DNA from 3 places in the Methylobacterium sp. 001424705 genome. Region 3 is predicted to be linked to each of the others. Evidence: predicted binding sites of a transcription regulator. Region 3 holds the regulator's gene; each other region holds the start of a gene.
What was found. Region 3 encodes LexA, which represses DNA repair genes until DNA is damaged. Its sites were predicted from a motif close to TGTTCNNNNTGTGTTCNG; they were not measured.

Region 1 (10,326 bases), on a different contig from region 3:
GCCGAGACGTCCTGGCCGGCGATCACGAGCTTCTCGCAGCGCCCCTCGAGCTTGACGGCCGTCTGGGCGAAGGCGGGCGCGGCCGTGAGCAGCGGGGCGGCGAGAAGGACGAGGCGGGTGGTCGAGAGGCGCATCATGATTCCGATGTAAGGCTGCGGGTCGGTTCGTCGAGGGGCTGCGGGCGCGCAGGGCTCCGGGCTCAGGCGGGAAAGCGGGCGGCGCGGTCGTTCGGGGCGTCGAAGTCGAGGGCCGGCCCGAGGGGCACGATCCGGGTCGGATTGATGGTCGGGTGGCTCTCGTAATAGTGCCGCTTGATATGGGCGAGGTTCACCGTGCCGGCGACCCCCGGCAGGGCGTAGAGGTCGCGCAGATAGTTCGACAGATTGGGATAGTCGGCGATGCGCTGGCGGTTGCACTTGAAATGCCCGACATAGACGGCGTCGAACCGCACCAGGGTGGTGAACAGGCGGAGATCCGCCTCGGTCAGCCGGTCGCCGCAGAGGTAGCGCGCCGTGTCGAGGCGGGCCTCCAGGGCGTCGAGTTCGGCGAACAGCGCGGTGAAGGCCTCCGCGTAGGCGGCCTGCTCGGTGGCGAAGCCCGCCTTGTAGACCCCGTTGTTGACGGCGTCGTAGACCCGGGCGTTGACCGCGTCGATCGCGCCCGCGAGGTCGGCCGGGTAGAGGTCCGGCCCGGCGGTCCCGAAGGCGCCGTTCAGCATCCGGATGATCTCGGCCGACTCGTTCGACACGATGGCGGCGCGCTGCTTGTCCCACAGCACCGGCACGGTGACGCGGCCGGTGAAGTCGGGGTCGTTCTTCAGGTAGACCTCGTAGAGGCGGGTCGCGCCGTTGACCGTGTCGGGCGTGGCGCCGGGCGAATCGCCGAAGACCCAGCCCTCCGGGCCCATGTGCGGATCGACCACAGAGACCGAGATCGCCGCCTCCAGGCCCTTCAGGGCCCGCACGATCAGAGTGCGGTGGGCCCAGGGGCAGGCCAGCGACACGTAGAGGTGGTAGCGCCCGGCCTCCGCCGGGAACCCGCCCTCCCCGCTGGGACCGGGGGATCCGTCGGCGGTGATCCAGTTCCGGAACTTGGCGTCGGTGCGCTTGAAGCGGCCGCCGGTCTCCTTGGTGTCGTACCAGGTATCCTGCCAGACGCCGTCGACGAGCAGCCCCATGATCGTTCCCTCCCGCGTTTGCGTGTCCGCGGAAAGATGGGCGCTCAGGCCTCGGCGGATAGCCCCTCCGGTGCGGGGACCTCGGCCGGGGGGGCCGCGACGGCGGGCGCGGCGGCCGCGAGGTGCTCGCCCTTCTGGTAGGTGGCGATGTCGAAGGTGTCGTCCGGCAGGCGGGTGACGAAGCGCTCGGCCATCTCGAAGACCAGGAGGTCGGGCCGCACCCGCTCGACGTAGCCCCAGTCGATGCTCGACGACCAGACGAAGTGCACCTCGCGGAAGCTCTCCGCCAGGATGCCGGTGAGCATGATCGGCGCGAAATGCGCGTAGGAATCGCCGAACAGCACCAGGGTGCGCGGATCGACGTCCGGCCGGTCGTTCCGGAAGCAGACATGGGCGCCCACATGGAGATCCGGGGCGCGGCCGGCGGCCTCGTAGGCGGCCACGAGCGGGCTCGCGTAGGTCCGGCGGGCGTCGCGGTCGAGCACCGCATGGCTCGCCGTCTCGATCGGCTTCTCCGGAATCTTCTCGCCCAGATCGCGCACCCGGGTGGTCTCGTAGCGCTCGCGGGCATCGAGATCGGCCGGGGGCACCGCCCCGCAGGCCCGCATCAGCACGCCGTAGGCCAGCCGGCAGCCCTCGTAGTTCCAGTGCGTGTCGGTGCGGTAGTAGAGCGGCACCGCGCCGTCGCGCGCCGCCCGCATCGGCGCCAGCAGGTCGACGTAGTGGGGATTGTTGATCAGCCGCCGGGCCAGCACGCGGGTGGGCGCCTGGAGCGGATCGAAGCGCAGATCCTGGGTCCGGTCGTCGTAGACCGACAGCTTCTCGGGCACGACGACGTGCACGTAGCGGATGCCAAGCGCCTGGGCCCGGGCGGCCCGCGCCGCGACGAGCTTGACCCAGCCGCGCAGGCGCCACCACCGGGACAGGCTGGCGCGATACTGCTCGAGGACACCGTTCGTGCCTCCGATCAGGAAGAGCCAGCCCTCGCGCCCCACATGGACGATTTCCCGGTGTTTGCGCCGCATCGGGGCTCTCTACCCGGCCCGGACCGCCCTGAACAGGCCGGGCGGCGGCGGCCACGCCGCGGACCGTGGCGGCGCCCGGCCCTGGACGCAGCTCCCGCCCGCGCCATCTCCCTGCCTCACGCCGGATCGGACCATGACAGACTACACCCCCACGCCCGACCCGCTGATCCTCACCCTGGGGATGGATCCCGACACCTTCGCGCGGTTCGACGGCCTGCGCCGCCGGCACTTCCCGCAGGCGCTGAACCACATCCCGGCCCACGCGACCCTGTTCCACCACCTGCCGGGCCCGAGCGAGCCGGGCATCGTCGAGACCCTGTCGGCGATGACCCGGACCCAGGCGCCGCCGGAGGTGGCGGTGACCGGCCTGCGCTTCACCGGGCGCGGCGTCGCCTACGTGCTCGCCTCCGACGCCCTCTCGGCCTTCCGGGCGCGGCTCGCCGACCCGTTCGAGGCTTTGGGCGAGGGCCTGACCGCGCAGGATCGGCAGGGCTGGCGCCCGCACGTCACGGTGCAGAACAAGGTCGATCCCGGCACCGCCCGGACGCTGCACGCCGAGCTGGAGGCGGATTTCACGCCCTTCCGGTTCACGGCGCCGGGCCTTCTGCTCTGGCGCTACCTCGGCGGTCCCTGGGAGCGTCGCGCCAGCTTCGCGTTCGGGTAACGCCGCGTCCGCCCGGATGGAGGACGCCCCGCCGATCCGCTATGCCGGGAGCCCCCAGCCCCCCATCGACCAGTTCGCGAAGACGCCCGCATGAAAGCCCTGCCCTCCGGCTACCGCAACAATCCGCTCGTCACCCGGGCGAACGCCCTGCGCCTGGCCCTGCGCCTGAACGAGGTCGGCCCGGTCCTCGCGCTGCTGGCGGTGAGTCTCCTCGGCTACGGCTTCTTCGCCCTGGCCAACGAGGTCGGCGAGGGCTCGACCGCCGCCCTCGACCGCAAGATCCTCCTCGCCCTGCGCAATCCCGCCGATCTCTCCGACCCGATCGGGCCGCGCTGGCTCGAAGAGACCATGCGCGACATCACCGGGCTCGGCAGCGTCTTCACCATCGTGTTCGTGACGGCAGCGGCCTGCGCCTATCTGGCGATGACGGGGCGCCGGCGCATCGCCGTCTTCGTGGTCGCGGCGATCGGCGGCGGCGAGATCGCCTCGACGGTGCTCAAGATGTTCTACCAGCGCCCCCGCCCGGACCTCGTGCCCCACGGGATGGAGGTGTTCACCGCGAGCTTCCCCAGCGGCCACGCCATGATGTCGGCCATCGCCTACCTGACCCTGGCGAGCCTGATCGCCCGGGTGGACCGCCAGCGCGGGGTGAAGATCCTGGTGCTCATCGTCGGGGTGTCGATGACGCTGCTGGTGGGGCTCAGCCGCATCTATCTCGGGGTGCACTGGCCGAGCGACGTGGTCGCCGGCTGGTGCGTCGGAGCCGCCTGGGCCGCCCTCTGCTGGTTCGTCGCCCTGGTTCTGCAGCAGCGCGGCGACGTCGAGGCCCCGACCCGTCACGGAGAGCCGGAGCGGACGCCTTAACCCTACCGGACGATGAATCGCTCCGGCGCTTTCGCCCACCGGCACCGGGAGGCCACAACCCTGTTACCCCAATGCCACTTCTGAAGAGGGTCACATGGGTTCGATCACCCGCGAGCGTCGACAGGGCAACCGGCTGCGGAGCCTCCTCGGCGCCGAGATCCGCATCGCCCCGCACGCCTCCGACACGGCCTGCCTGATCCGGGACTGCGGTCCCGATGGCTTGCGCCTCGCGCTCAGCGACGGCGTGCCCCTGCCGGAGATCTTCGACCTCCACATCCGCAAGACCCGGCAGATGCGACCGGTACGCCTGATCTGGCGGGGCGACGATTGCGTCGGCGTCCAGTTCGTGCCGGACCCGCCCGCCGCGGTGCCCATCCCCATCGGACTCATGCGCGACCTTCGGGCGGCGCGCTCGGAGATCGCGTCCCTGCGGGCCCGCCTGGCCGCGCGGGGCGACGAGGCCTGAGGGCGGCAGCGATCCGGTGGCGCAGGCCGTCGGATCGCCGGAACCGCGTTTCTCGCCGTGACGTTCCCGAAGGAGCAGGCCGGCGGTTCTCCATCCGCGGCCCCTGTCCCGCCGGAACCGACAGCGAGCTTCATGACGGATGACATCCCCCTCTCCCGCCGCAACGTCCTGCGCGCGGGCAGTGCGACCCTGACCGGCCTCGCCCTCGGGGCGACGGGCGCGGGCGCGCAATCGGGCCCGCCCGGCCCCTCGGTCCCGGCCGATACCGGCGCGGTGCAGGGCGGCAAGGTCATGTTCCCGAACTGGCGCGGCCCCGGGGACCGGGCGCCCCCGCCGCCCCCCGCCCCGATGCCGCCGGGCCAGCGCGTGGGCTTCGCCATCGTGGGCCTCGGACGCCTCAGCCTGGAAGAGATCCTGCCGGCCTTCGGCGAGACGAAGCGGGCCCGCGTGGTCGCTCTGATGTCGGGCACCCCTGCCAAGGCGAAGCTCGTGGCCGAGCAGTACGGGATCGCGCCGGAGGCGGTCTACGGCTACTACGAGTGGGACCGCCTCGCGCAAAACCCCGCGGTTCAGGCCGTGTACGTGGTGACGCCGAACGCCGTCCATCGCGGGGACGTGCTGGCCGCGGCCAAGGCCGGCAAGCACGTGCTCTGCGAGAAGCCGATGGCGAATTCCTCCGCCGAGGCCCGGGACATGATCGCGGCCTGCGCGGCGGCCAAGGTCAAGCTGATGATCGCCTATCGCTGCCAGTACGAGCCCTACAACCGCGAGGTGGCGCGTCTCGCCCGCTCCGGTGAGGTCGGCCGGACGCGCCTGATCCAGGCCTTCAACGGCCAGACCACCGGCCTGCCCCAGCAATGGCGCCTGAAGAAGGCCCTGGCCGGCGGCGGTGCCCTGCCGGATATCGGGCTCTACTGCCTGAACGGCGTGCGCGCCCTCACCGGCGAGGAGCCCGTCTCGGTGGAGGCACAGATCCATTCGCCGGAAGGCGATCCGAAATTCGCCGAGGTCGAGGAGTCGGTCTCCTTCACCCTGCGCTTCCCCTCGCAGGTCATCGCGCAGTGCCTGACGAGCTACGGGGTTCACGAGTCGCGCCGGCTCCAGGTCCATACCGACCGGGCCGCCATCGACCTGCAGAACGCCTTCGCGTATCGCGGCCAGCGCCTGGTGATCGCGCGACCGGACGGGCAGGCGGAATCGCAGGACACCCGCATCCTCGCGCAGAAGAACCAGTTCGCCCTGGAGATCGACCACATGGCGCGCTGCATCCAGGAGGATCGGCGCCCGCGCACCCCCGGCGAGGAGGGCCTGCAGGACCAGGTGCTGATGGAGGCGATCTATGAGGCGGCCCGCACGGGCCGGCCCGTCACGGTCGGCCCGCCGCCGGGCGCACCGAGCGGCCTCGACGTCACCCGCGGCCCCGAACTCGACGCGGCGGGCTGATCCCGGACGTCCGCCGCGTCGCGATCGGGTCTCGGCCGGCTACTCCGCCGCCGGCGTGTGGAGCGAGAGGAGGCGGGCCGTGCGAGCGTGGTCCACCGCCCGCCCGCTCTCGATGTCACCCGCGCCGAGATTGCGGCGCTCGTCATTGATCGCCGCATGGACCGCGTCGATGGCCAGGATGAGGGCGCTCACGGTGCGGTTGTCGATGTTGCGCTCGCGGGCATGCTGGACGACGTCGGCCACGAGGTCGTCGGTCTCGCGCACGAGGCCGTCGAGGTCGGCCTTGCCGGTGGCGGCGCGCACCTCGCGCAGGATGTCGAGGAGCCGGTCGAGGACGATGTCGATGCGCTCGCGCCGCTTTCGGGCGAGGCGCTGGGCGACCCAGGCGACACCTGAGCCGACGGTGCCGCCGAAGAACGCCAGCAGGTAGATGTAGTCCTCGTAGCGCTCGAACATCGTCTGCTGTTCGCGCTCGAAGTAGTCCACCGCGCCGGGATGATTCGGCAGGCGAGCGCTCGTGGCCGCGACGGTGGAATCGAAGTCCGGCGCCTTCATCAGGTTGGCGATCGGCGCCAGGGGCGCCAGCTTCGAGCGCCACTCGAACAGGTGCTGGGTCACCGAGGCGACCGTGAAGCGGCTGACGCCGCCGCGGGCCATCAGCCGGTAGGAGGCGCCCACCGTCTTCACGTCCTCGTCCGGGCGCTTCGGGCGACCGCCGAAGGTGCCCGCCGGGATCGTCACGGATTGCAACTCGGGCATCCGCTGGATGATCGCCCCGCCATCCGGCACGGAGACGAAATTGATCTTCTTCTCGGCCGAGGCCGCCTCGACGGCACGCACCGTCGAGATCGCCGCCTTCGAGGCCGGAGCGGCGATGACCGCCACCGCGTCGACGCGGCCCTCCGCGATGGCGCTGGTGACCTCCTGGGGGGTGAGCGGCACGAGGGCGATCCGGGCCGGGCCGAGCCCGGTTTCGGGGACCGGCTCGGCCGCCGGCTGGGCGGAGAAGTCGTAGAAGGCGAGGAGGTTCGTCAGGAACGGCATGTCGGCGGCGTGCCGCTCGACCACGCCGAGGCGCTTGCGCGCGAGGTCGGGGAAGTTCTCGATGCCCGCCGCTTCCGGCGCGGCGATCAGCAGGGCCTCGTCGTGCAGGATCGCCAGGGTGAGCCCGTTCTCGGGCAGGAGGACGTCGGGCCGGACCACGGCGAGGTCGGCCTTGTTGCGCTGGAGCGCCTCGGCGCTGTCGCGCACGTCATCGTAGAAGTTCAGCTTGAGGCGGACATCCTCGCGACCGCGGGCCAGAGCCTGGGCGTAGGTCTGAAGCAGGGTCGCCTCGGCGCCGTCCCGGGGACCGACCGCCACGGTCAGGGTGGTGGGACGCGACAGGTAGACCAGCATCCCCGCCACGACGGCGAAGCCGAGCGCCAGAAGGACGAGAAGCCACTCGCGTCTCACGAGAAATGCCGGCATGGCAGGAACGAGCCTTTGTCCAGCGGGATCACCATATCTGCGAGACCGACCCCCGAACCCCGTCCGGATCGTGAAGAACCGATGACACCGCGAAACGTTGCGTCCCGCCGCCCCACCGGAGCCGCACCGGATGACCGGGCCGAGGTCAAACCGCCCCCGCCCGTCACCCCCGCCTATCTCGAGCGGGCGGCCCTGCATTACCTCGAACGCTACAGCGCCTCCGTGGCGATGCTGCGGCAGACCCTGAAGCGCCGGGTCGACAAGCGCTGCCGCCTGCGCGGGGAGGAGGCGAGCGCCTTCGCCGAGGCGATCGAGGCCACGGTCGCCCGCGCGGTCGGCGCCGGCCTCGTCGACGACGCCCGCTTCACCGCCGGGCGCCTCGCGGCCCTGCGCCGACGCGGTGCCTCCGCCCGGGCCCTGTCGGCCAAGCTCGCCGCCAAGGGCGTGTCGCGCGAGCAGGTGGCGAGCGCGATGGAGGCCGAGCGCGAGACGGCGGAGGCGGGCGTCGACCTCGAGGCGGAAGCGGCCCGGGCCTATGCCAAGCGGCGGCGCCTCGGACCCTGGCGCCGGCCCGGGACGCGCGAGGCCCATCGCGACCGGGATCTCGCCGCCATGGCCCGCGCCGGCTTCCCGTACGGCCTCGGCCGACGGGTGATCGAGGCCGATCCCGACGCCGAGCCCCTCGACCACGAGGCTTAGCTTCGGGACCGGGTTCCGGGCTTTGGTTCCCCGATATAAGGCTGCGACATCGCGGCGGCGGAGAAAGCCCGAATCCGCACGCGAAAACTTGAACGAAGCGCGAACGAGGCGCATTTCTCGTCGATGGACGAAACGCTCGCGAAGAAGCTGCGCATCCTCGCCGATGCCGCCAAGTACGACGCCTCGTGCTCGTCGTCCGGGGCGCCCAAGCGCACGGCCGGCAAGGGCGAGCTCGGCTCGACCACCGGCGCCGGCATCTGCCACGCCTATACGCCGGACGGGCGCTGCATCTCGCTCCTGAAGATCCTGCTGACGAATTACTGCCTGTTCGACTGCGCCTACTGCGTGAACCGGCGCTCCTCCAACGTGCAGCGGGCGAAGTTCTCCGTCGAGGAGGTCGTGACCCTCACGGTGGAGTTCTACAAGCGCAACTACATCGAGGGCCTGTTCCTCTCGTCGGGCATCATCAAGTCGCCCGATCACACCATGGAGCTGCTGACGCGGGTGGCGAAATCGCTGCGGCGCGACCACGGCTTTCGCGGCTACATCCACCTGAAGTCGATCCCGGAGGCGAGCCCCTGGCTGATCGAGGAGGCGGGCCTCTACGCCGACCGTCTGTCGATCAACGTCGAGTTGCCCACCGAGGCGAGCCTGGAGCGCCTGGCCCCCGAGAAGGACGGCGCCATCATCCAGAACGCCATCGCGCAGATCGGCGAGCGCATCGCCGAAGCGAAATCCGAGAAGCGCCGGTTCTCGCCGGCCGGGCAGTCAACGCAGGTCATCGTCGGGGCCGACGCCACCACGGACGAGGCGCTGATCCGCAAGAGCGCCCTGCTCTACGGCTCCTACAACCTCAAGCGGGTCTACTACTCGGCCTTCAGCCCGATCCCGGACGGGTCCACCATCCTGCCGCTGACCGCGCCGCCGCTCCAGCGCGAGCACCGCCTGTACCAGGGCGACTGGCTGCTGCGGTACTACGCCTTCACCCCCGACGACGTGGCCGATGCCACCGAGGACGGGATGCTCTCCCTCGACATCGACCCGAAGCTGGCCTGGGCCCTGAAGCACCGGGCGCGCTTTCCCGTCGACGTGAACGCCGCCGACCGCGAGATGCTGCTGCGGGTGCCGGGCCTCGGCGCCCGGGCGGTGGACAAGATCATCCGGGCCCGCCGGCACACCCGCCTGCGCCTCGACGACGTCGCCCGCCTGACCTCGGCCCTGAAGCGGGCGCGGCCCTTCCTCATCGCCGCCGACTACCATCCGGCGGGCGGCCTCACCGACCGGCTCGACCTGCGGGCACGGCTCGCCGACCCGCCCAAGCAATTGTCGCTGTTCTAGGATGGCGGGCGCACACCGATCGGCTCCTCCCTCCCCCGCGGAGGGGACAGGGTTCGGGCGCGGCGCGCTCGAAGCCGTCGACCTCTCCCCGGGCGCCGACCTCGAGGGCTTCCGGGCCGCGGCCCGTCGCCTCGCCGGCCGGGGCATCCCGCCGGAGCGGGTGCTGTGGTCCATCGGCGAAGCGTCCGGGCTGTTCGGGGCGCCGCCCCCCGCGCCCTCGGAGGAAGCTCCCTTGAGCCTGCCGCGCGGGGTGGGCGAGATGGTCGCCCGGGTGGTGCTGCACCGCGACCCTGAGCGCTACGCCCTGCTCTACGATCTGATCTGGCGCATCCAGCGCGGCGAGCGGCGTTTGCTAGAGATCTCGAGCGACCCGCTGGTCCATCGCCTGGAGCGGATGCGCAAGGCCATCGCCCGCGACCTGCACAAGATGCACGCCTTCCTGCGCTTCCGCCGCGTGGAGGGCGATGGGCCGGAGCGCTTCGTCGCTTGGTTCGAGCCGGACCACCACATCCTGGGGGCCGCCGCCCCGTTCTTCGTCGATCGCTTCCGCGGACTGGACTGGACCATCCTGACGCCGGAGGCCTCCGCCCGCTGGGACGGCGATGTCCTCGCGTTCGGACCGCCAGGGCGACGCGAGGACGCACCGGCACAGGACGGATTCGAGGCCGGCTGGCGCGATTACTACGAGAGCACGTTCAACCCCGCCCGGACGAACCTCGCCGCGATGCGGGCGGAGATGCCGAAGAAGTACTGGCGCAACATGCCCGAGACCGCCGCCATTCCGGGCCTCGTCCGGCAGGCGGCGGCGCGGACCGGCGCCATGATCGAGAGGACGCCGCAGATGCCGGTCAAGCGCAATCCCGCCCGGGCCGTCGCGGCCATGGCGGACCAGGCCCCGGATTCGCTGGAGGCGCTCAACGCCCTCATCCGGCGCTCGGAGCCGCTGGTCCCCGGCGCGACCCAGGCCGTCCTCGGCGAGGGGCCGCTGGGCGCGTCCATCGCCTTCGTGGGCGAGCAGCCGGGCGACCAGGAGGACCGCCAGGGGCGCCCCTTCGTCGGCCCAGCCGGGCAACTGCTCTCACGGGCGATGGCCGAGGCCGGGATCGCGCGAGGCGAGGCCTACCTCACCAATGCGGTCAAGCACTTCAAATTCGAGGAGCGGGGCAAGCGCCGCATCCAC
Region 2 (10,326 bases), on a different contig from region 3:
GTGCTCCTGCGCGACCACGCCGACACCTTCCGGATCCTGCATCGCCTGAAGAGCCTCGGTGTCCGGATCGCGATGGACGATTTCGGCACGGGCTATTCGAGCGTTAGCTACCTGCGCCGGTTTCCCTTCGACACGCTCAAGATCGATCAGTCCTTCGTCCGCACCCTCGGGCAGGACGGGGGCGCCATCGCCATCGTCCGGGCCCTGGTGGGCCTCGGCAAGGCCTGCAACATGGGCGTCGTCGCCGAGGGCGTCGAGACGGCCGAACAGGCCGCCCTCCTCGAGGCGGAAGGCTGCGACGCGCTGCAGGGCTTCCTCTTCAGTCGGGCCCGGCCGGCGCCCGACCTCACGGACATCCTGACCCGCCGGACCTTCGCCCCGCCGGATCGCGCGGACGCGCGGTCCGACCGGACGCACCAGCGCGACGCGGCCTGATACGGGGTCCGCTCAAGCGAAGCGGGCCCGGATCGGCAAGCCCGCGCGGCGCTCGAGCGAAGCCCAAATCCGCCATCCCGTAGGGATCGGAAGGATTTGGTACGATCCCTCGGCCGCACGCCGTTCAGGCGTCCGGGTCGCCGGCGTTGAACAGGCCGAACTGCCCGCTCGGTTCGCGCCGGGGCTCGGGAAAGCCCATGTGGCGGAAGGCGTGGGGCGTGAGCATGCGCCCGCGCGGGGTGCGCTGGACGAACCCCTTCTGGATCAGGAACGGCTCGATGATGTCCTCGATCGCGTCGCGGGGCTCCGACAGCGCGGCCGCGATGGTCTCGATCCCGACCGGCCCGCCGTTGAAGGAGCTCGCGATCATCGTCAGGTACTTGCGGTCCATCACGTCGAGGCCCGCCGGATCGACGTCGAGGAGTTGCAGCGCCCGGTCGGCGATGGCGCGGGTCACCGTGGGCGCATCGGCCACGATGGCGAAGTCGCGCACCCGGCGCAGCAGCCGCCCGGCGATGCGGGGCGTCCCCCGGGCGCGCTTGGCGATCTCGTTGGCGCCCTCCGGCGACATGCCGAGGCCGAGCACCCGGGCGCCCCGGCTGACGATGAGCTCGAGCTCGTCGACGTCGTAGAATTCCAGCCGGATCGGAATGCCGAACCGGTCGCGCAGGGGCGTGGTCAGCAGGCCGGCGCGGGTGGTGGCCCCGACCAGGGTGAACTTGGGCAGCTCGATCTTCACCGAGCGGGCGGCCGGCCCCTCGCCGATGATGAGGTCGAGCTGGTAATCCTCCATCGCCGGATAGAGGATCTCCTCCACCGCCGGATTGAGGCGGTGGATCTCGTCGATGAAGAGCACGTCGCGCTCTTCCAGGTTCGTCAGCTGGGCGGCGAGGTCGCCCGCCTTGGCGATGACCGGGCCGGAGGTGGAGCGGAAGTTCACCCCGAGTTCGCGGGCGACGATCTGCGCCAGCGTCGTCTTGCCGAGGCCGGGCGGCCCGACGAACAGCACGTGGTCCAGGGCCGAACCGGTCTTCTTGGCCGACTCGATGAAGATGCTCATGTTGGCGCGCGCCGCCCGCTGTCCGATGAATTCGGACAGGCTCAAGGGCCGGATCGACTGCTCCAGGTCGTCCTCGCGCCGCTCGGGCGTGAGGAGCGATTCGGGAAGCGGATGGAGGGTCGGCGATTTGGGCGCCGATGCCTTCGAGGTGGGTCTCGCAGGTTTGCTCACACGGATTCTCGGTGGGGGCCGGGGCCAGCGTCCATCATCTGTTCTCCTGGCGGATGTCGCATAACGGCGCCGTTCGCGCTACATTCCCGTCGCGGCGCAGGGCGTGTGGGGCGCTGGTTCGTCGCAGCCGGAGAGCTTCCCGTGGGCGGTGCGTCGCAGGAATTCGAACGGATGGCCCTCGACGACTTCGAGGAGTTGCTGGCCGATAAGCCCCGTAACGAGCGCTGGGAGCTGATCGGGGGACGCGTGGTCCGGATGATGGTCGGCGCGCGCTGGGAGCATGCGCGGATCGTCCAGAACATCGCCCTGGGCCTGGAAGTCGGTTTTCGCGCGAAGGGATCGTCCTGCCAGACCTTCACCGAAACATTCTACATGAAGAGCAAAACCCTGGAGGCCGCGATGCTTCCGGATGTGCTCGTCGTCTGCGGCGACATCGAACCAGGCGCAACGTCTGTTGAGAATCCCACGGTCCTGGTCGAGGTGCTCTCACCTGGGACCGAGGCCCGGGATCGCTTCGAGAAGTGGGCCGTCTATCAGCAGCTCGCCTCACTTCAGCACTATGTGCTGGTGGCGCGGGACCGGCCGCATCTCGAGGTCTTCGACCGCATCGAAGGACGCTGGAGCGGGTATCGGGTGATCGATGGCCTCGATGAGGTCCTCGATCTTTCGACGATCCAGGCGGTGCTGCCCCTGCGCGATATCTACTTTCGCGTCCTATCCGTTTGAGCGCCGGGCCTCGAAGCCCGGCGCCCCAGCATTCCTACCTTTATTCGGCTTCGGGAGCGATCGGCTCCAGGCCGCCGATGTGCTTCTGGGCGTAGAGCGGCAGGCCGATCTGGCCGATCAGCTCCAGCTGCGTCTCGAGGAAGTCGATATGGCCCTCCTCGTCCTCGGCCAGATCCTCGAACAGGCGCTTCGACACCCGGTCGTTGATCGAATCACAGTACTTGGCCGCCTCGAGGTACAGCGCGCGCGCCTCGTTCTCGGCGGCGAGATCGCACTCGATGATCTCCTGGACATTCTGACCGATCCGCAGGGGATCGAGTTCCTGCAGGTTCGGGAAGCCGTCGAGGAACAGGATCCGGTCGACGAACCGATCCGCGTGGTTCATCTCCTCGATGGATTCCTTGCGCCAGAACTTGGCGAGCTCGATGTAACCCCAGTCGTTGAGCATGCGGAAATGGAGCCAGTACTGGCTGACCGCCGTGAGCTCGCTGCGCAGTCCCCGATTGAGGTACTCGACGACCTTCGCATCACCCTTCATCCGCCCAATCTCCCTTGAGGCACGTTAAGCCGGAGGGGAGCTTCAGCACCCGGAATGGGCGCTCAGGCGGCGATCCCCTCCTCCGCAGCCTGGACCTTGACCAAACTACAGGAGCTCGCGCAAGTCGCCGTGCACGCATGCGCGGCCTCATCGCGGGCATTTTCGAGGGCGTTCTGCAGGATGCCGCGGATGGTCCGGGCGCAGCGCCCGCATTTCGGGCTGCACCCGAGGCAGGCCTGGACCTGGGCCGGCGTGCGCGGACAATCCGGGCCGCGATGCAGGCAGGCGCGCACCGCGCGATCGGACAGGACGTTGCAGGAACAGACGATCATGCGGGACCGTGACTCGTGCGTGGCTCGCGTGTCGGGTAGAGGCCGCCGGGTGGGGGTTTCACCCGGCCACTTCGTCGAATCTGAGGCGGTGTTGACGCCAGAGCGCAAAAGCTGAGCCCGTGCATCGGATTGGCGCGTAGATTAGAATAATTGAAAACTGCTTTACTTTCAGCAGGTTAGCTGTCTCCTTCCAAACTGGCAACGGGAATGGCGAGCGTCAAGGGCACAATTCCGTCGCACGCCAACGATCGACGGGCCGTCACCGGGCGAGTTCGCGCAATCCCAGCCGGATGAGGGTCTTCGCCTCGGCGCCCTCGCCCGCGTTCTTGAGGGCCTCGGCGATCGCCGCGGAGGCTTGGACCGGGGCGTAGCCGAGGTTGACCAGGGCCGAGATGGCGTCGGCGACGGGCTGCGGCGCCGTGTGGGCTTCCACCGCACCGGACAGGGCGATCACCGCGGGATCGATGGGCGCGAAGGCCGGCGCCTTGTCCTTCAGCTCCGCCACGAGGCGGGCAGCGAGGCGCGGGCCCACACCGGGGGCCCGCGCCACCGCGCCCTTGTCGCCCATGGCGATGGCCGAGGCGAGAGCCCCGGGCTCGAGCACCGAGAGCAGGCCGAGGGCGACCTTGCTGCCCACGCCCTGCACGGTCTGGAGCAGGCGGAACCACTCGCGCTCGGCATCCGAGCGGAAGCCGTAGAGCCGGATCATGTCCTCCCGGACATGGGTCTCGATGGCGAGGTCCGCCGCCTCGCCGATGCCGGGCAGGCGCTGGAGCGTCCGGGCGGAGCAGTGGACCACGTAGCCGACGCCCTGCACGTCGAGGATCACGAAATCCTCGCCATAGGAATCCACCACGCCCTTCAGCTTGCCGATCATCGCCTCGCCCATCCCTCGCGCCGCCGGATGCCCATCCGTCGGCGGATTGCCTACAGGCCGGCGCGCCCGAGCGCCATGTGCTCCGTCGCGACGGCGGCCGGCCCGCCTTGAGGCCGCGCGGCGTTCGTGAAATCAAAGGCGCCCTGCCCGACACACACGGATGACCGTCTCGATGCGCCAGACCGCGCTGCTCCTCGCCTCCGGGCTCCTGTTCACCGCCGGCGCGGCCCGGGCGGCCGAGACGCCGGCACCGGCACCGACCCCGCCGGCACCGGCCGCGCCCTCCAGCGATCCAACCCAGGTGCGTCCGGGCGCCTACGTGCTCGATTCCGCCCACGGCAAGATCACCTGGTCGGTGAGCCACCTCGGCTTCTCGACCTATTACGGCCAGATCACCGACGTGACCGCGCAGGCGGTGCTTGACCCGAAGGAGCCGGCCAAATCCACCCTCACGGTCACCATCGGCACCGACAGCGTCAACGGCCTCGACGACCGGCTCAACCAGCACCTTAAGGCGCCGGACTTCTTCGATACCGCGAAGTTCCCCAAGGCCACGTTCACCGCGACCAGCATCGAGCCGACGAGCCCCGCCACCGCGCGGGTCAACGGCGACCTGACGCTCAAGGGGGTGACGCGGCCGGTGGCCTTCGACGCCACCTTCAACCAGGCCGGGATCAACCCGGTGAACCAGGCCTACACGGTCGGCTTCGACGGACGGGCGGTGATTAAACGCTCGGATTTCGGCATCAACGCCTTCCTGCCGCTCCTCGGCGACGAGGTGTCCCTGCGGCTCGAGGGCGAGTTCAAGGCCGTGGAGTGAGGCCGCGCCCCGGCGGCCCCAGGCGCCGGTAGATCGCGGCGAGGAGGGCCGTCACCAGGACGAGCAGCGCCATGTCGATCAGGCTGGAGGCGAGGATCCGGACGGCCAGGACGACGGGGGGCAGGTCGGCCCCGGAGCGCTCGGGCGCGTGCAGCATCCGGTCCACGAGGCCGAGCGGCAGGATCGTGGCCACGAGGATCACGCCGATCCGGGCGGCCGATCCGCGGGTCATCGCGAGCACGCCGCGCAGGGTCGCCTCGGGGGCGCCGACCGCCAGGGCCGGCGCGAGCAGGCTGGTCCAGATCTGCAGGAGCAGGAGGGCGATCCAGGCGAGCAGGCCGACGATCAGCGGACCCGGACCGAGCCGCTCCGGCGAGAGGCCCCGGTCCAGCACCCCGCTGACCAGGAGCCAGAACAGCTCGAGGGCGAGGAAGTCCTGGAACGGCCCCGCCCGGCCCGCCACGACCGCCCGCACGGAGCCGTCGGCCCCGAGGAGGAGCCGGAACATCGCCATCCAGTAGGGGGCGAGCAGGATCGTGCAGAGGCCGTCGACCAGGAAGAGGTCGTCCTGGAAGCGCGCGGGCCGCGTCGGGTCGCCCATCAGCGTGTGGGCCGCCTCCTTGGCCAGGACGACGAGGAACGCCGCGGTGGTCGCCGAGCCGAGGGCGCGGATCGCCGGAAGCGCGGACCGCACGCCCTCCCGCAGCGTCTCGCCGACCGGCAGCGCCGGCCGCGTCGTTCCCTGGTGGGCCATTCCGTTCGATCTCCGCCCCGCGCGCGCGTCGCGCACAGAGGCACTGCACAAGCGCCCGGGCGGAGTCCAGGGCGCGGCGCGGTCAGGTGCGCGCCAGGGCCGCCGCGATGCGGGCCGCCGCCAGGCTGCTCGTCCCGGCCACGGGGGCGTGCTGGCGCTTGAGGGCATGGGCGCCCCGGTGGCTGTTGTGGGTGATGGCGATGGCGAGCGCATCCGCCGCGTCGGCCACCTTGAACTCGGCCTTCGGCAGCAGGAACTTCACCATGGCCTGGATCTGGACCTTGTCGGCATGTCCCGAGCCCGCGACCGTCTTCTTGATCAGGTTGGCGGAATACTCGAACACCGGCATGCCGGCGAGCGCCGGGACCAGCAGCGCCACCGCGCGGGCATGGCCGAGCTTCAGCGTCGCCTGCGCGTCCTTGTTGACGAAGGTCTCCTCGACCGAGACCTCGTCCGGCTGGAAGGCCCCGACGATGCGGGTGATGCCCTCGTAGAGCTCGCGCAGGCGCAGGGCGAGCGGCAGGTCCCCGTCCGAGGTGACGACGCCGCAATCGACGTAGGCGAGCTTGGTCCCCGTGGCCGTGACGACGCCCCAGCCGGTGCGCCGCAGGCCCGGATCGATGCCGAGGATGCGAACGGGAACGGTCATGCGGACTGGGTCATGGCTGGCGCGGCTCCGGGCGCGAAGATCGCGCCGTCCGAGCGTTAGGGACATACCGTGAACGGAGCGTTATGCCAATCCGCGCCGCGGCGATGGCGGCCGCGGTGGCGCGACGGACCGAACAAACCCGTCGCAAGGAAATCCGGACCTCTCGTCGGACCAAACGGACGCGATGCGTCCGCGCGGGGCGGTCTTTACGAAGGACGCGGATCGATCGGACGAGACAGGCAGACCGGCGCGGGGACCTCCCCGATCCCAGACGGCCCTGTAACCGCTCCTTAGACTGTTCGCCCGTATTCTCACAGGACACCATTCAGGCGGACGGGTTTCCTCGTGATCGACGCCCAGGCCCATCGCCCGAACCGGCTCCGCGGACCCGTGGCGATCCTCGCGACCCCGATCCTGCCGGCCGGTCTGGCGGCGCGCGCCGGATCCTCCGACCGCGTCTCCCGGCTCGACGCGTCCGGAGCCCGGCTCGTCCCCGACGCCCGGTTCGCGACGGGCTGCACGCCCGCCTCGCGAACCTGATCGCTCCGACCCGAAGACCCCGACGCTCCCCTCTGGATCCGACCCGGCGATGACGACCCTCGACACCCTTCGGCAGCGTTTCGGCCGCTTCCTCATCGGCCTCCTCTGGCTGCACCTGCCGATCGTCGTGCTCGCGGCCTGGATCGCCGGCAATCCGATGCTGGTGCCGGTGTCGGTCGCCGGCGGCCTCGCCGGCCTCAGCACGCTGATGTGGCGGCGCTCCGCCATCGGCCCGGCGACCCGGCTGGTGAGCAGCCTGTCCCTGATCGGCATGGCCGCGATCCTGCTCTCGGCCTTCGCCGGGCATCCGTGGCAGGTCGACCTGCACATGTATTTCTTCGCCGGCCTGGCGGTGAGCGTCGCCTGGTGCGACTGGACCATCCTGGTGGCCTGCGCCGCCGCCGTCGCCGGGCACCACCTCACCCTGAACCTTGCGATGCCGGCCCTGATCTTCTCCGGCGCCGCCCAGCGCTCGGACCTCGCCCGCGTGATGCTGCACGCGGTCATCCTGATCCTCGAAACGGGCGTGCTGGCCTGGGTCGCCCGCACCCTCGCGACGGCCTTCGCGGCGCAGGCGGCCTCCGAGGGCGCCATCCGCGCCCAGATGGAGCGCATGCAGGCTCTGGAATCGGAGACCGCGCTGGCGCGGGCGGGCGCCGATGCGCAGCGCAGGGCCGCCCTGCGGCAGACCGCCCGGTCCTTCGAGTCGACGGTGAGCGGCATCCTGAGCCGGGTCACGCAGGCGGCGGGGGCGCTGCAGGGCAGCGCGCAGACCATGACGGGAACGGCAGAGGGCACGGCGGGGCGCGCCGGGTCCGTGGTCGGCGCCGCCGAGATGGCCGCGCAGAATGTCGGTCGGGTGGCCGGTGCGGCCGAGGAACTCGGCGCCACCGTCGCGGAGATCGGCCGGCAGGTCGCGGATTCGGCCCGGATGGCCCAGGGCGCGGTGGGGCAGGCCGATGCCACCGGCCGCCTGGTTCACGCCCTGAGCACGGGCGCGGCCCGGATCGGGGACGTCGTCGGCCTGATCTCGGGCATCGCCGGCCAGACCAACCTGCTCGCCCTCAACGCGACGATCGAGGCGGCACGGGCCGGCGAGGCCGGTCGCGGCTTCGCCGTTGTGGCCGCCGAGGTCAAGGAACTCGCCAGCCAGACCGCCCGGGCGACGGAGGAGATCACGCAGCAGATCCACGCGATCCAGGGGACGACCGGCGAGGCGGTGACGGCCATCGAGGCCATCGCCGCGCAGATCCGCACCATGAGCCGGACCGCGGACGCCATCGCGGCGGCGGTGGACCAGCAGGGCTCCGCGACCCGGGAGATCATCCGCAACGTGGGCGCGGCGGCGACCGGCACGGGGGCGATCACCGACACCATCGGGGGCGTCGCCCAGTCGGCCGAAGCGACGGGTGCCGCGGCCGCCTCGGTTCTCGTCTCGGCCTCCGCGCTGGCGCAGGAGGCCGATCAGCTCGGCACCGAGGTGAACCGCGTCCTCGAAACCCTGAAGGCCGCCTGACGGGCCGGCTTCGATCAGCCCTGGAGCTTCTCCATCAGGGCGTCCGAGAGCGCGAAGTTCACGAAGACGTTCTGGACGTCGTCCTGGTCCTCGATCACCTCGACGAGGCGGATCAGCTTCTCGCCGGTCTCGTCGTCGACCTCGATGGTGTTCTGCGCCTTCCACACGAGGGCCGTGCGGCGCGGCTCGCCGAAGCGGGCCTCCAGGGCCTTCGAGACCTCGCCGTAGGCCTCCTGCGCGCAGGTGATCTCGTGGCCGGATTCGTCCGAGCGCACGTCGTCGGCGCCGGCCTCGATGGCGGCCTCCAGCATGGTGTCGGCATCCGCCACCTTGGCGTCGAACTCCACCACCCCGACATGGTCGAACATGAAGGAGACGGCGCCCGTCTCCGCCAGGCTGCCGCCCGACTTCGTGAAGGCCGAGCGCACATCGCTGGCCGTGCGGTTGCGGTTGTCGGTCTGCGCCTCGACGATCAGGGCGGCGCCGCCGGGGCCGTAGCCCTCGTAGCGGATCTCGTCGTAGCTCTCCGCATCGGCCCCCTGCGCCTTCTTGATCGCGCGCTCGATGTTGTCCTTGGGCACGTTCTCGGCGCGGGCCGCGATGATGGCGGCGCGCAGACGCGCATTCATCGCCGGGTCCGGCAGCCCGAGCTTGGCCGCGACGGTGATCTCGCGGGCGAGCTTGCCGAACAGCTTCGAGCGGACCGCGTCGACGCGGCCCTTCCGGTGCATGATGTTCTTGAACTGGGAATGGCCGGCCATGACGTGACCCTAGACTGGTAGGAACGAGACCGGATCGCGGGGGCCAGGTGCCGGGGCCATGTGCCGGGGCGGCGGGTCCGCGAAGCCGGACGGAAACGGGGTTGGCCGGCTTATAGGCCGCGGGCCGCGCCCCTGACAACGCTGCGCCGCAGCGTGCGCGGCCGCGGGCGGTATCCCCCATGGCTATCCGGCGGACAGGGACTATCCTGGGGCGATGACACAGCAGGCCATCGATCGGGCACGGCCCGAAAGCTCCGGCAGGGATTTCCGCGCCCGGCCCGGGCCGGACGCGCAGACCCATCGGGACGCGCCGACGACACCGCGCTGGCTCAAGCTCGGCCTCGCGGGCGCGCTCGGGATCGTCGCCGGCGCGATGCTGTTTCCGACCCGCGCCGAGGGCGCGCCGCCCGGACGCGGCGGGACGCGGCGCCCCGGGCCCTGACGTCCGCTCTCAGCCGGTGCCCCGCGCGTGCCAGTCGCGCAGGGCGGCCACGGTCACGACGCCGTCCGGCCAGGCATATCCGGACAGGTGCCGGTGGGGGGCACCGGGCTCGCCGAGATCGGAGACCGCCGAGAACGCCCCGTCGAGGCGGTGGCTCTCGGTGTAGCGGCTGCGCGTGGCGATCACCGGCAATCCGGCATCGAGGGCCGAGCGGATGCCGGCGGCGGAATCCTCGAAGGCGATCGCCTCCGAGGCCGAGACCTCGAGGCGCGCGAGCGCGAGATCGAAGACGTCGGGGGCCGGCTTCTTGCGCGGCGCCTCGTCGCCGCAGGCGATGACGTCGAAGGGGACGTCGCCCGCGGGAAAGTTGATCCGCAGCAGGGTGTCGACGTTGGGTCGGCTCGTCGTGCTGGCCACCGCGAGCTTGAGCCCGGCCGCCCGCGCCTCCGCGATCAGGCGGCCCACCCCGGGGCGCAGGGCGAGGCTGCCGCCCTCCACGAGGTCGCCATAGCGCCGGGTCTTGCGGTCGTGGATGTCGCCCAGGCGCGGGCGCAGGGTCTCGACCGCGTCGGCGTGCTCGGTCTCGACGTAGTGGCGCAGGCGTTCCTTGCCGCCCATCACCGTCAGAAGATCGGCGTAGCGGGCCGGGGACCAGGACCAGGGCAGGCCGAGATCCGCGAAGGCGCCGTTGAAGGCCTGCCGGTG
Region 3 (10,326 bases):
GCGCGTCGCCTGCGTGAGGAGGCCGCTGGCGTCCTCGCCGATTACAAGAAGCGCCGCGCCGAGGCCGAGCGCGAGGCCGAGGCCATCGTGGCGTCCGCCCGCGAGGAGGCCCAACGGATCGCCGACGAGGGCCATGCCCGCCTGAACGACTTCATCGCCCGTCGTACCAAGTCGGCCGAGACCAAGATCGCGCAGGCCGAGGTCCAAGCGACCGCCCAGGTTCGAGCCGCCGCTGCCGACGCCGCGGTGAAGGTTTCGGAGGTCATCCTGCGCGAGCGCATGCAGGGTGAGACGGCCGAAGGCCTCGTCCGCCAGAGCCTCGGCGAGGTTCGGACCCGCCTGCGGGCCTGATCCTTCCCTCTGCGACACCAGGGAAAGCCGCCGCGAGGCGGCTTTCTCGTTTTCGGCGCCGTCCCACGCCGGCAGCGTGCTAGAAGGCCGCCCCGATCGCGCCGGCGCCACGCCGCAGCGGAGTTTCGATGCAGCCGATCATTGCGATCCAGAACCTGTCCAAGGTCTACGCCTCGGGCCTCAAAGCCCTCGACGGCATCAACCTCGACATCGCCGAAGGCGAGATCTTCGCGCTTCTCGGTCCGAACGGGGCCGGCAAGACGACGCTGATCAGCATCGTCTGCGGCATCGTCACGGCGAGCGCCGGCCGCATCCTCGCGGGTGGGCACGACATCGCCCGGGACTATCGCCAGGCCCGCCGCATGATCGGCCTCGTGCCGCAGGAGCTCACCACCGACGCCTTCGAGACGGTGTGGGCGACGACGAGCTTCAGCCGCGGGCTCTACGGCCTCAAGCCGGATCCGGCGCATATCGAGCGGGTCCTGCGCGACCTCTCCCTGTGGGAGAAGCGCGACGCGCGGATCATGACCCTGTCGGGCGGGATGAAGCGGCGGGTGCTCATCGCCAAGGCCCTGAGCCATGAGCCGCGCATCCTCTTCCTCGACGAACCCACCGCCGGCGTCGACGTGGAACTGCGCCGCGACATGTGGCGCCTGGTGCGCTCGCTGCGCGACACGGGCGTCACCATCATCCTCACCACGCACTACATCGACGAGGCCGAGGAGATGGCCGACCGCATCGGCGTGATCCGCAAGGGCCAGATCATCCTGGTGGAGGAGAAGGCCGAGCTGATGCGCAAGCTGGGCAAGAAGCAGATGACCCTGAACCTGCAGGAGCCGCTCGCCGCCCTGCCCCCGGCCCTGGCGCGGCACGATCTCACCCTCAAGCCGGGCGGACAGGATCTGGTCTACACCTACGACACGAAGGGCGAGCGCACCGGCATCACGGCGCTGCTGGCCGACCTCGCCGCCGCCGGCATCCGCTTCCGCGACCTCCAGACCAGCCAGTCCTCGCTGGAGGAGATCTTCGTCGACCTCGTGAAGGAACGCGCATGAACTGGTACGCGGTCCGCGCCATCTACGGCTTCGAGATGGCGCGCTTCTGGCGCACGGCGCTGCAGAGCATCGTGGCGCCGGTCATCGCCACCTCGCTCTACTTCGTGGTCTTCGGAGCGGCCATCGGTTCGCGGGTCGCCTCGGTGGATGGGGTCGCCTACGGCGCCTTCATCGTGCCCGGCCTGATGATGCTCTCGCTCCTGACGCAGAGCATCGCCAACGCCTCGTTCGGCATCTACTTCCCGCGCTTCGCCGGCACGATCTACGAGATCCTCTCGGCGCCCGTCTCGCCCCTCGAGATCGTGCTCGGCTATGTCGGCGCGGCGGCTTCGAAATCGATCCTCATCGGCCTCATCATCCTGGCCACCGCCGCCCTGTTCGTGCCCCTGCGGATCGAACATCCCTTCGTGATGGTGCTGTTCCTGCTCCTGACGGCGGTCACCTTCAGCCTGTTCGGCTTCCTGATCGGCCTCTGGGCCGACGGCTTCGAGAAGCTGCAGCTGGTGCCCCTCCTCATCGTGACGCCGCTGACCTTCCTCGGCGGCAGCTTCTACGCCATCGAGATGCTGCCGCCGTTCTGGCGTGCGGTGAGCCTCGCCAACCCGGTGGTCTACCTGATCAGCGGCTTCCGCTGGTCCTTCTTCGGCACCTCGGATGTCGGCGTCGGCGTCAGCCTCACAATGGCGTTGATCTTCCTGATCCTGTGCCTCGCCGGCGTGACCTGGATCTTCCGGACCGGCTACCGCCTGAAGACCTGAGGCGCGGTGGTGCCCTCTCAGGGCCGCTGGGCCAGGAAATCGAGGACGCCCGTGCGGTGACCGCGGTCGCCCACGGCCGTGCTGTGGTCGCGGTTCGGAAGTTCGAGGGCGGTGCCGTTCGGAAACAGCGCCGCCAGCGCCGGACCCGAGCCCGAGACGGTGTCGAGGGTGCCGGTCGTCACCAGGGTCGGTGACGAGATCTCGGCGACTTCGGCGCGCGACAGGGTCTGGCGCGAGCCGCGCATACAGGCGGCCAGGGCCCGCAGGTCGCTCTTCGTCTGCTCGGCGAAGGTGCGGAACGCGGCGGCCGTCGGGTTCGGGGCCGGTGCGCCGGGCTCCGCCTCCAAGGCCTCGGCGATCCCGTCGGGCAGGCCCTTGCCCTCGATCAGATGCAGGCCGAGACCGCCGAGCAGCAGCGAACGGACGCGCTCCGGCGCATCGAGCGCCAGGAACGCGGCGATGCGCGCGCCCATCGAGTAGCCCATGACATCGGCCTTGGGGATCCCAAGATGGTCGAGGAGGCGGCGCGCGTCCTGGGCCATGAGGTCCGCGCCGTAGACCTCCGGATCGTAGAGCTTCTGGCTCTCGCCGTGCCCCCGGTTGTCGAGGGCGATGGTGCGGTAGCCGGCCTGGGTCAGGGCCCGGACCCAGAGGGTGTTGACCCAGTTCACCGCATGGTTCGAGGCGAAGCCGTGGATCAGCAGGACCGGGTCGCCCGACCCGCCGACGGCGGAGACGTCGATGTAGGCGAGGGAAACACCGTCGGAATCGAAGCGCTGCATGGGCTCGGGCCTTATCGGTCGGGGCATGGTCCCGCCTCCTTGAACCGTCGGGCGCGCGGACGGAAGCCCTCCGGTGGCGCATGGGCGCACATGAAAGCGGCGGCAGGTTGCCCTGCCGCCGCGTTTCGCCGAAACCGGATCGTCCGAAACGGATCAGAAGGTGATGCCGGTCTCCAGCATGTAGCGCTCCTGCGAGGTCTTCAGGCCGCTGCGGCCGAAGCCGAGGCCGGGCGTGATGTCGTAGAGCTGCACGGTCGAGAACTCGCCGCGGACGAAGTAGCGATCGAAGGTGAAGGTCGGGGTCACGGTGAAGGAGAAGGCCGAGCTGCCGGCGCCGTAGAGCACCGAGGTCTGACCGAACGGATTGTTGCGATTGCCGCTCTGGCTGATGTACTCCACGCGGCCCGCGAGGGCGAAGTTGTCCGTGAAGGCGTAGCTGGCGAGGAGGGCGCCGCCGATGGTTTCGGCACCGGCGAGGCCCAGGACGGCGTTCTGCTCCACGTTGGTGTACTGGACGTACGGCGTCACGATCCAGGGACCGTCCGCATAGGTGTAGTTGGCACTGATGATGCTGCTGTTCTGCAGCGAGACGGGCGTGGCGTACTGGAAGCGAAGGCCGCGACGACCGAACGGGTCCGCGAAGTCGAAATTGGTGTAGCTGGAGAAGTGCGTGCCGCCGTTGATGCCCACCGTGTTGGCGGGGTCGATCTTGTAGGTGATCGCACCCGTGACCCAGTTGATCTCGCCGGAATAGAAGCCGTCGGTCGCGGCGAACGAGGCCGCCCACGGACCATCCGAGTAGTTCACCTGCACACCCTGGTTGATCACGTTCTCCTGGCCGAAGAGGAGGCCGCGCGAGATGTTCAGGTTCTGGAAGGTGAACGGCAGCTCGGAGCCGATCAGGGTCGGCATCCGACCGCCCTGGATCGACCAGTTGTCGTTGATCACGTACTTTCCGAACACGATCGGCGCCGGGGAATACAGCAGGTCCGTCTGGTCGAAGGTGCCGTAGATCGGCAGGCCGAGGCCGGGGATCGAGTAGGCGCCGAAGGCGGCGTAGAACTGGAACGGGCCGTCGGCCTTCTGGATGAAGCCCATCAGGTTTGAGACGTCCACGCGGCCGGCTCGGTCACTCGGCAGCGGAGCGGGCGAGAACGTGTACTGGTTGGGCTGGGTGTAGAAGTAGCCCGTGACCGCACCGCCGACATAGACGTCGCCGAAGGCGCCGAGCGTCAGGCAGGACGGGTTCGGGTTCTGCTTGATGACGCCGCCATAGGCCGGGAAGGTGATCTCGGCCTTGCACGGCGCGGGCGGGGCAGGGACCGCCAGCACCTTCGCCGGCATGTCGGCCGCGAAGGCGCAGACCGAGGACAGCAGGACGGCGGAAAGGGCGAGAAGCGAGCGCTGCATGGCGATGGGAACTCTGCGGGAGGATCTGCGTTGGGGCGACGTTCTCAAAGGTTCCCGGTTACGGCAAAGCTATCCTTTGTGCAGACGCCTATTTTTCGGGCAATTGAGGCCGCTCGAACTGGGTTTCGGTCGTTGTGTTGCCGCAATGGAACAGGTCTGAGCACCAGATTCGGTCTCGACGATTGTCCTCTGCTTCCGAAGTGGCGCGACGGTCAGGTCTGATCTGCGGCCGACCGCATTCGCCCGGAGGGGGCGCTGCGGGCTGATCGGCCCGGAATGTCCGGGACCTTTCGATCCTCCCGCGGCGGCGTCGCTTGCCGCCGCGTCCGTGCGCTGGCATCAGCACGCACGATGAAAGACACGCAGCCCTACGGCACTTACGCTCCCACCGGCCTCGTCGCGCGCATCGCTCGGCAGACGGGCCGGATCTCCTACGCGAGCTGGGCCGGGCGACGCCTCGCCCTGTTCCTGCGCCGCGTGGCGATCGGGCTGCTGCGCGGCGCCCCTCTGGACGTCGAACGCTACGGCGCCCGCATGCGGCTCTACCCCTACAACAACAACTGCGAGAAGAAGGTGCTCTTCACGCCGCAGTTCTTCGATCCGGAGGAGCGCGCACTTCTCCGGGCGAAGCTTCAGCCCGGCTGCACCTTCCTGGATATCGGCGCGAATATCGGTGCCTACGCGCTGTTCGTGGCGGCCTTCGCGGGGCCGCGCGCCCGGATCCTGGCCGTCGAGCCGCAGCCGGACGTGTTCGACCGCCTGACCTACAACATCGCTCAGAATCCGTTCGGAACGGTCAAGGCGGTGGCCTGCGCGGTCGCCGACAAGGCGGGGGAACTCACCCTGTTCGTGGATCCCCGCAACCGGGGGGAATCGAGCCTGAAGATCGTCGGGACGAACGAGGGCGCGCAGATTCGTGTGCCGGCCGTGCCCCTGCTCGATCTCGCCCTCGGCGAGGGCATCGCGCGCATCGACGCGATGAAGCTCGATGTCGAGGGCGCCGAGGACCTGATCCTCGAACCCTTCCTGCGGGCCGCCCCCGCGAGCCTCCACCCGCGGCTGCTCATCGTCGAGAACGGCACCGACCAGTGGCAGATCGACCTGCCCGCCTTGCTCGAGCAGCACGGCTATCGCCGGATCGCTCGCACCCGCCTCAACCTGATCTTCGAGCGGGCCGACTGACGGGCCCGCGCGGTTCTTCTGGGACGCGCGCCCTACAGCACCGGGATGGCGTCGGCCACGGCGATGCCGACCGGGTCGATGCGGCAGCGGTGGGCGTGGACGGCGACGCCGGCCGCCCGAGCGGCCTGAAGCGCCCGGTCGAAGGCAGGATCGAGGTCCCGCGCGGCGTCGAAGCGATCCGCCCACATCTGCACCACGATGATGACCATGGCACGGCCCCCGGCCTCGACGACGGCCGCGAGGTCCGTCATGTGGCGGGCGCTGCGGGCGGCGACGCAATCGGGAAATTCCGCGAGGCCGGGGCTGCGCATCAGGTGACAGTTCTTCACCTCGACATGGCAGGGCGGCATCCCCTCCCCGGTGGCGAGGAAGTCGACCCGGCTGGCCCGGGCGTAGCGGACTTCGGGGCGCAGGCTCGTGTAGCCGGCGAGGCAGGGCAGGCCGCCGGCGGCGAAGGCCTCCGCCACCAGGGCGTTCGGCCGCATCGTGTTGATGCCGACCCATTGCCGGCCGCCGGGCAGATCCGCCTCCACCAGTTCCCAGGAAAAGGGGAGCTTGCGCGTCGGGCTCCGGACGTCGGACAACAGGGCCCGCGCGCCCGGCACCGCAAGTCCCAGCATCGCCCCCGGGTTGGGGCAATGGGCCGTGATCACGGACCCGTCGGCAAGCTGCAGGTCGGCGAGAAAGCGCTTGTAGCGACGCACCAGGCGCGCCTCGATCAGGGGCGAAGGGAAGCGCATCGCGGGTCCGGGGCAAGAAACGGGTTGATACGGGCCCCCGTCGACGGGGAATCGGGCCGTCGTGAGGCGCCCGGGCTGGTCAGTACCGACCGGATGCGACAGAATTCGCGCGGCGCGCCCGGGTCGATGACCGGGAAAGCCGCAGTTCGTCCGCGAGGCCGCCATGTTCAATCTGTTCGACATCCTTCAGGCGCAGGCGGGCCCCAACGCGCAGGGGTTCGGACGGCAGTTCGGCTTGTCGCCGGAGCAGAGCCTGCGCGCGATGGAAGCCCTGCTTCCGGCCCTCACGATGGGGCTGCAGCGGAACGTCGCCCAGGATCCGACCGGCTTCGCCCACCTCTTCAATCTCGTCGGCCCCGCCGCGCCGAAGGCGTCGAGCGCGACGCCGCAGATGGACATGCTGGTCCAGCAACTCTTCGGCTCGCCCCATCTGAGTCAGGCCGTTCTGCAGCAGGCCGCTGCCGTCAGCGGCGTGGCGATGCCGGCCTTGAAGCAGATGCTGCCGATCATGGCCGGCATGGTGGTGGCGGGGATCGTCCACGTCATGATCAACCAAGCGCCTGCCGCGGCGCCGGTCCCGCGCGCCGAGGCGAACCCCTTCGGCTTCCCGCCCAATGCCTGGTCGGAGATGATGCAGGCGTTCCTGAACTCCGGCGCCAAGGCCCCGAAGCCCGCGACGCCCTCGCCCCAGGCACGGCCGCGTGCGGCGTCGACGTGGCTCGCGGCTTCGCCCCGGCCGGAGTCCGCCGCGCCGGACAGGTCGGCCACGGAAGCGCCCTTCGACGTGATGCAGCAGATGTTCCAGACGGGCCTGGAGGTGCAGCAGGAGAACGCCCGCGCGATGCAGCGCCTGTTCGATACCTTCTGGCAGGATCCCCGCAATCCCACCGAGACGGGCGGCAACGGTTCGGGTGACCGGCCCAAGGCAGGGCGCACCGGGCAGCGCTAGCCGAAGACCCGCCGTCGGCGACGCCGGCAGAGGACGGCAGAGAACCGATCGTCGCCGGGCCATCGACCCGAGGGCGCTGCGCCCGGGCGCCCTGCCGACCGGTCAAGACGCCGGCCGTCCAACTCATTCGTCGGATTGGGGCACCACTCGATCGCAGCGATGGCCGCAGCGGCAGGCCGGCGTGGCGCTCGGGCGACGCCCAGATCCGCCCTTGCCGAGGGGATCGAACGGATCGCGCCCGAGAGGCTTGAGATGGGAACCCTTGCAGAACACTTACGGAACGTTTAACGTGTTCGTGGTTTGTTTCTAGTGCCACCCGCCGCGATCCGTGGCGCTAACGAAGAGTGTCCCGCATGTTGACGCGTAAGCAGCTGGACCTGCTCCAGTTCATCCAGCTTCGGATGCGCGAGAGCGGCGTTCCCCCGTCGTTCGACGAGATGAAGGACGCCCTCGACCTGAAGTCGAAGTCGGGCATTCACCGCCTGATCACGGCCCTGGAGGAGCGCGGCTTCCTGCGCCGGCTGCCCAACAGGGCGCGGGCCATCGAGGTGATCCGGATGCCGGAGAGCCTCGGGGGGAATGCGGGCGCCCCGCGCGCCGCTCCGGCCTCCGAGGTTCGCCGCTTCATGCCGAGCGTGGTCGAAGGCGGCAAGGGCAAGGGCCTGCCGGCCGGCGCATCGGTGTCCCGACTGCCGACCACGCAGGCCACCGACGAGAGCGGTCGGGCCGTGACCATCCCGGTGATGGGTCGGATCGCGGCCGGTACGCCCATCTCGGCCATCCAGGAACAGAGCCATTCGGTTACGATGTCGCCGGATTTCCTGGCCGGTGGCGAGCATTACGCCCTGGAGGTGCGCGGCGATTCGATGGTCGATGCCGGGATCCTCGACGGCGACCTGGTGGTCATCCGCAAGCAGGACACCGCCAATACGGGCGACATCATCGTGGCCCTCATCGACGACGAGGAGGCGACCCTGAAGCGCCTGCGCCGGCGTGGATCGTCCATCGCCCTGGAAGCGGCGAATCCGGCCTACGAGACGCGGGTCCTCGGGCCGGATCGGGTGCAGATCCAGGGACGTCTGGTCAGTCTGGTGCGCCGCTACTGAAGGGGGTCCCCGTCCGGTTCATCGCCGGACGGATCCGACGGGTCGCGGGTGCGATCGGGGATTTCCGGTAAGACCGACGCCGGCGGTGTCGAAGATGGCAAGGCCGTTCCCGGCGGGTCCAACGGCTTTCGCAAGGGCGTCGCACGCCAGGGCACGACATCCCCGGGATGCTTCGCGGTGGCGAGGGACGGCCCATCGCGGGTGAGGCGAATCGCGGTCGCACCGTGGGATCCCAGGAAATCCCGGTCGATGACGATCGATGCGGTGCAGCCCCCGGGCGCGGATTGCCGGGTGATCAGGATGTCGGCCCTGGCGCAGTCCTCTCCGAGGGCACGCTTGTCGGTGGTCAGGGCGAGCACGCGGCCGTCGGGTGTGGTCAGGGTACAGCCCAGGCGATCGCAACGCGCGCTGTCGAACCCCGTGACGTCCTGCACCCGTCGGTCGTCTCCATCGGCCTTGAGCCATTGCGCGAGCACGAAGGGGGGCGGCCGGCCAAGGGTGGCGAGCCGCCCGTTGCGCTGGCGGATGGCGGCGCCCGCCCCCTCCCGATCGACGTAGATGTCGTAGCGATCCGGGGCAGCCGCACAGGCGATGCCGATCGCTGCCGGAATGAGGCCGAGCCAGCGCAGCGACGAGGCCGGGAGCGTCAGGACGATCAGGGCGGCGGCCAGGAGGCCGAGGGCCCCCGTGCCGAAGGCCGGGACCACGACGACGGCGTTGCCGAAGCCCGCGATCCAGGTCGAGATGGTCAGCATCCCCCGCACCGCCAGGCCCATGGCCCACCAGACCGGCTGATCCAGCGCGAACGGATAGGCGAGGATGCCCAGAACCGCTGACGGCATCACCGCCAGGGAGACCAGCGGCAGGGTGAGCGCATTGCCCACCAGCCCGAAGGGCTGCACCGTCTGGAAGTGGTAGGTGGCGAAGGGCGCGGTGGCGATCTGGGCCACGAGCGTCGTGGCCAGGGTGCCGAGGACCGCCGCGGTCGCCAGCGCGAAGATCCGGGTGAGCAGGCCGGCACCGTCGCGCTGCCGCCCGCGTCCGGCGATCAGCGGCGCGCAGGCAATCAGGCCGGCCACCGCCGCGAACGACATCTGGAAGCTCGGGCCGAGGAGGCCGTCCGGCTCGCGGGCCAGGGCGATCAGGGCGGCGAGGGCCAGGTTTCGCATGCTGAGCGCCGGGCGATCGACCAGGATCGCGCCGAGCATCACGAGGGTCATGATCAGCGAGCGCTCGGCGGCGATGTCCCAGCCGGAGAAGACGCAGTAGGCCGTCACGCCCACCATGGCGACGGCAGCGGCGATCTTCTTGATCGGCCAGTGCAGCGCCGCGAACGGAACGAGGGCCAGGAGCGCCCGCACGAGCCAGAACACCACGCCGGCCGCCAGGACCATGTGAAGGCCCGAGATCGAGACGACGTGGTAGATGCCGGCGGCGCGCAGGATGTCGTTGGTCTCGGGGCTGATCAGGCCGCGCTTGCCCGTCACCAGGGCCGCCGCCACCGCTCCGGCCTGTCCGCCGTTGGCGTCGGTGATGCGGCGCGTCAGGGCGTTGCGGGCCGCGTCGACGGCGGCCGCGAGGCGGATCTGCCAGTCCGCGCTCTCGGCCGGCGGCCGCAGGTCGACCTTGCCGACGAGGGAGCCCACCGCGCCGATCTCACGGAAGAAGGCATCCCGGGCGAAGTCGTAGCCTCCGGGGCGGGCGGCTTCCGGCGGCGGAAGCAGGCGCGCGGTCGCGGCGATGCGGTCGCCCGGCTTCAGGGTATTCGCCTTGCGGTAGGAGGCCCGCACCCGGACCGGGCGGACCTCGGCGCCGAGGGTGCCGAAGCTCTCGACGCGGAGGATCAGGCGCGCCCCCTCCTCCCGCTCGTCCAGCCCTTCGATGGTGCCCACCAGCGGACCGATCGTGGTGCGGGCGAGGATCGGCCCGTCGACCGAGCGGACGCGCGCGGCGGCCGCCGCGAAGCCCAGGAGGGCGGCGACGGCGGCGAGCA

Region 1: the regulator LexA is predicted to act here: its motif matches at 7,897-7,914, upstream of AC6EUL_RS14770 (putative DNA modification/repair radical SAM protein).
Region 2: the regulator LexA is predicted to act here: its motif matches at 6,421-6,438, upstream of ruvC (crossover junction endodeoxyribonuclease RuvC).

Annotation. Positions count from the first base shown of each region.
Region 1 is NZ_JCBANU010000018.1:95,716-106,041, reverse strand. It holds gene AC6EUL_RS14815 (hypothetical protein) at 1-134, opposite strand, end outside; gene AC6EUL_RS14810 (glutathione S-transferase family protein) at 200-1,177, opposite strand; gene AC6EUL_RS14805 (alginate O-acetyltransferase AlgX-related protein) at 1,222-2,202, opposite strand; gene AC6EUL_RS14800 (2'-5' RNA ligase family protein) at 2,336-2,866, shown strand; gene AC6EUL_RS14795 (phosphatase PAP2 family protein) at 2,957-3,730, shown strand; gene AC6EUL_RS14790 (hypothetical protein) at 3,825-4,196, shown strand; gene AC6EUL_RS14785 (Gfo/Idh/MocA family protein) at 4,329-5,639, shown strand; gene AC6EUL_RS14780 (TAXI family TRAP transporter solute-binding subunit) at 5,679-7,109, opposite strand; gene AC6EUL_RS14775 (regulatory protein RecX) at 7,191-7,808, shown strand; gene AC6EUL_RS14770 (putative DNA modification/repair radical SAM protein) at 7,932-9,146, shown strand; gene AC6EUL_RS14765 (UdgX family uracil-DNA binding protein) at 9,148-10,326, shown strand, end outside.
Region 2 is NZ_JCBANU010000023.1:15,692-26,017, reverse strand. It holds gene AC6EUL_RS16975 (bifunctional diguanylate cyclase/phosphodiesterase) at 1-435, shown strand, start outside; gene ruvB (Holliday junction branch migration DNA helicase RuvB) at 560-1,561, opposite strand; gene AC6EUL_RS16965 (Uma2 family endonuclease) at 1,838-2,392, shown strand; gene bfr (bacterioferritin) at 2,433-2,930, opposite strand; gene AC6EUL_RS16955 ((2Fe-2S)-binding protein) at 2,993-3,262, opposite strand; gene ruvA (Holliday junction branch migration protein RuvA) at 3,522-4,139, opposite strand; gene AC6EUL_RS16945 (YceI family protein) at 4,312-4,959, shown strand; gene AC6EUL_RS16940 (hypothetical protein) at 4,943-5,713, opposite strand; gene ruvC (crossover junction endodeoxyribonuclease RuvC) at 5,796-6,362, opposite strand; gene AC6EUL_RS16930 (hypothetical protein) at 6,708-6,902, shown strand; gene AC6EUL_RS16925 (methyl-accepting chemotaxis protein) at 6,952-8,418, shown strand; gene AC6EUL_RS16920 (YebC/PmpR family DNA-binding transcriptional regulator) at 8,433-9,179, opposite strand; gene AC6EUL_RS16915 (hypothetical protein) at 9,394-9,621, shown strand; gene AC6EUL_RS16910 (HAD-IA family hydrolase) at 9,631-10,326, opposite strand, start outside.
Region 3 is NZ_JCBANU010000005.1:93,300-103,625, reverse strand. It holds gene AC6EUL_RS06150 (F0F1 ATP synthase subunit B family protein) at 1-351, shown strand, start outside; gene AC6EUL_RS06145 (ABC transporter ATP-binding protein) at 480-1,406, shown strand; gene AC6EUL_RS06140 (ABC transporter permease) at 1,403-2,164, shown strand; gene AC6EUL_RS06135 (alpha/beta fold hydrolase) at 2,182-2,946, opposite strand; gene AC6EUL_RS06130 (outer membrane beta-barrel protein) at 3,100-4,362, opposite strand; gene AC6EUL_RS06125 (FkbM family methyltransferase) at 4,708-5,538, shown strand; gene sfsA (DNA/RNA nuclease SfsA) at 5,571-6,278, opposite strand; gene AC6EUL_RS06115 (DUF937 domain-containing protein) at 6,442-7,227, shown strand; gene lexA (transcriptional repressor LexA) at 7,581-8,333, shown strand; gene AC6EUL_RS06105 (ComEC/Rec2 family competence protein) at 8,327-10,326, opposite strand, start outside.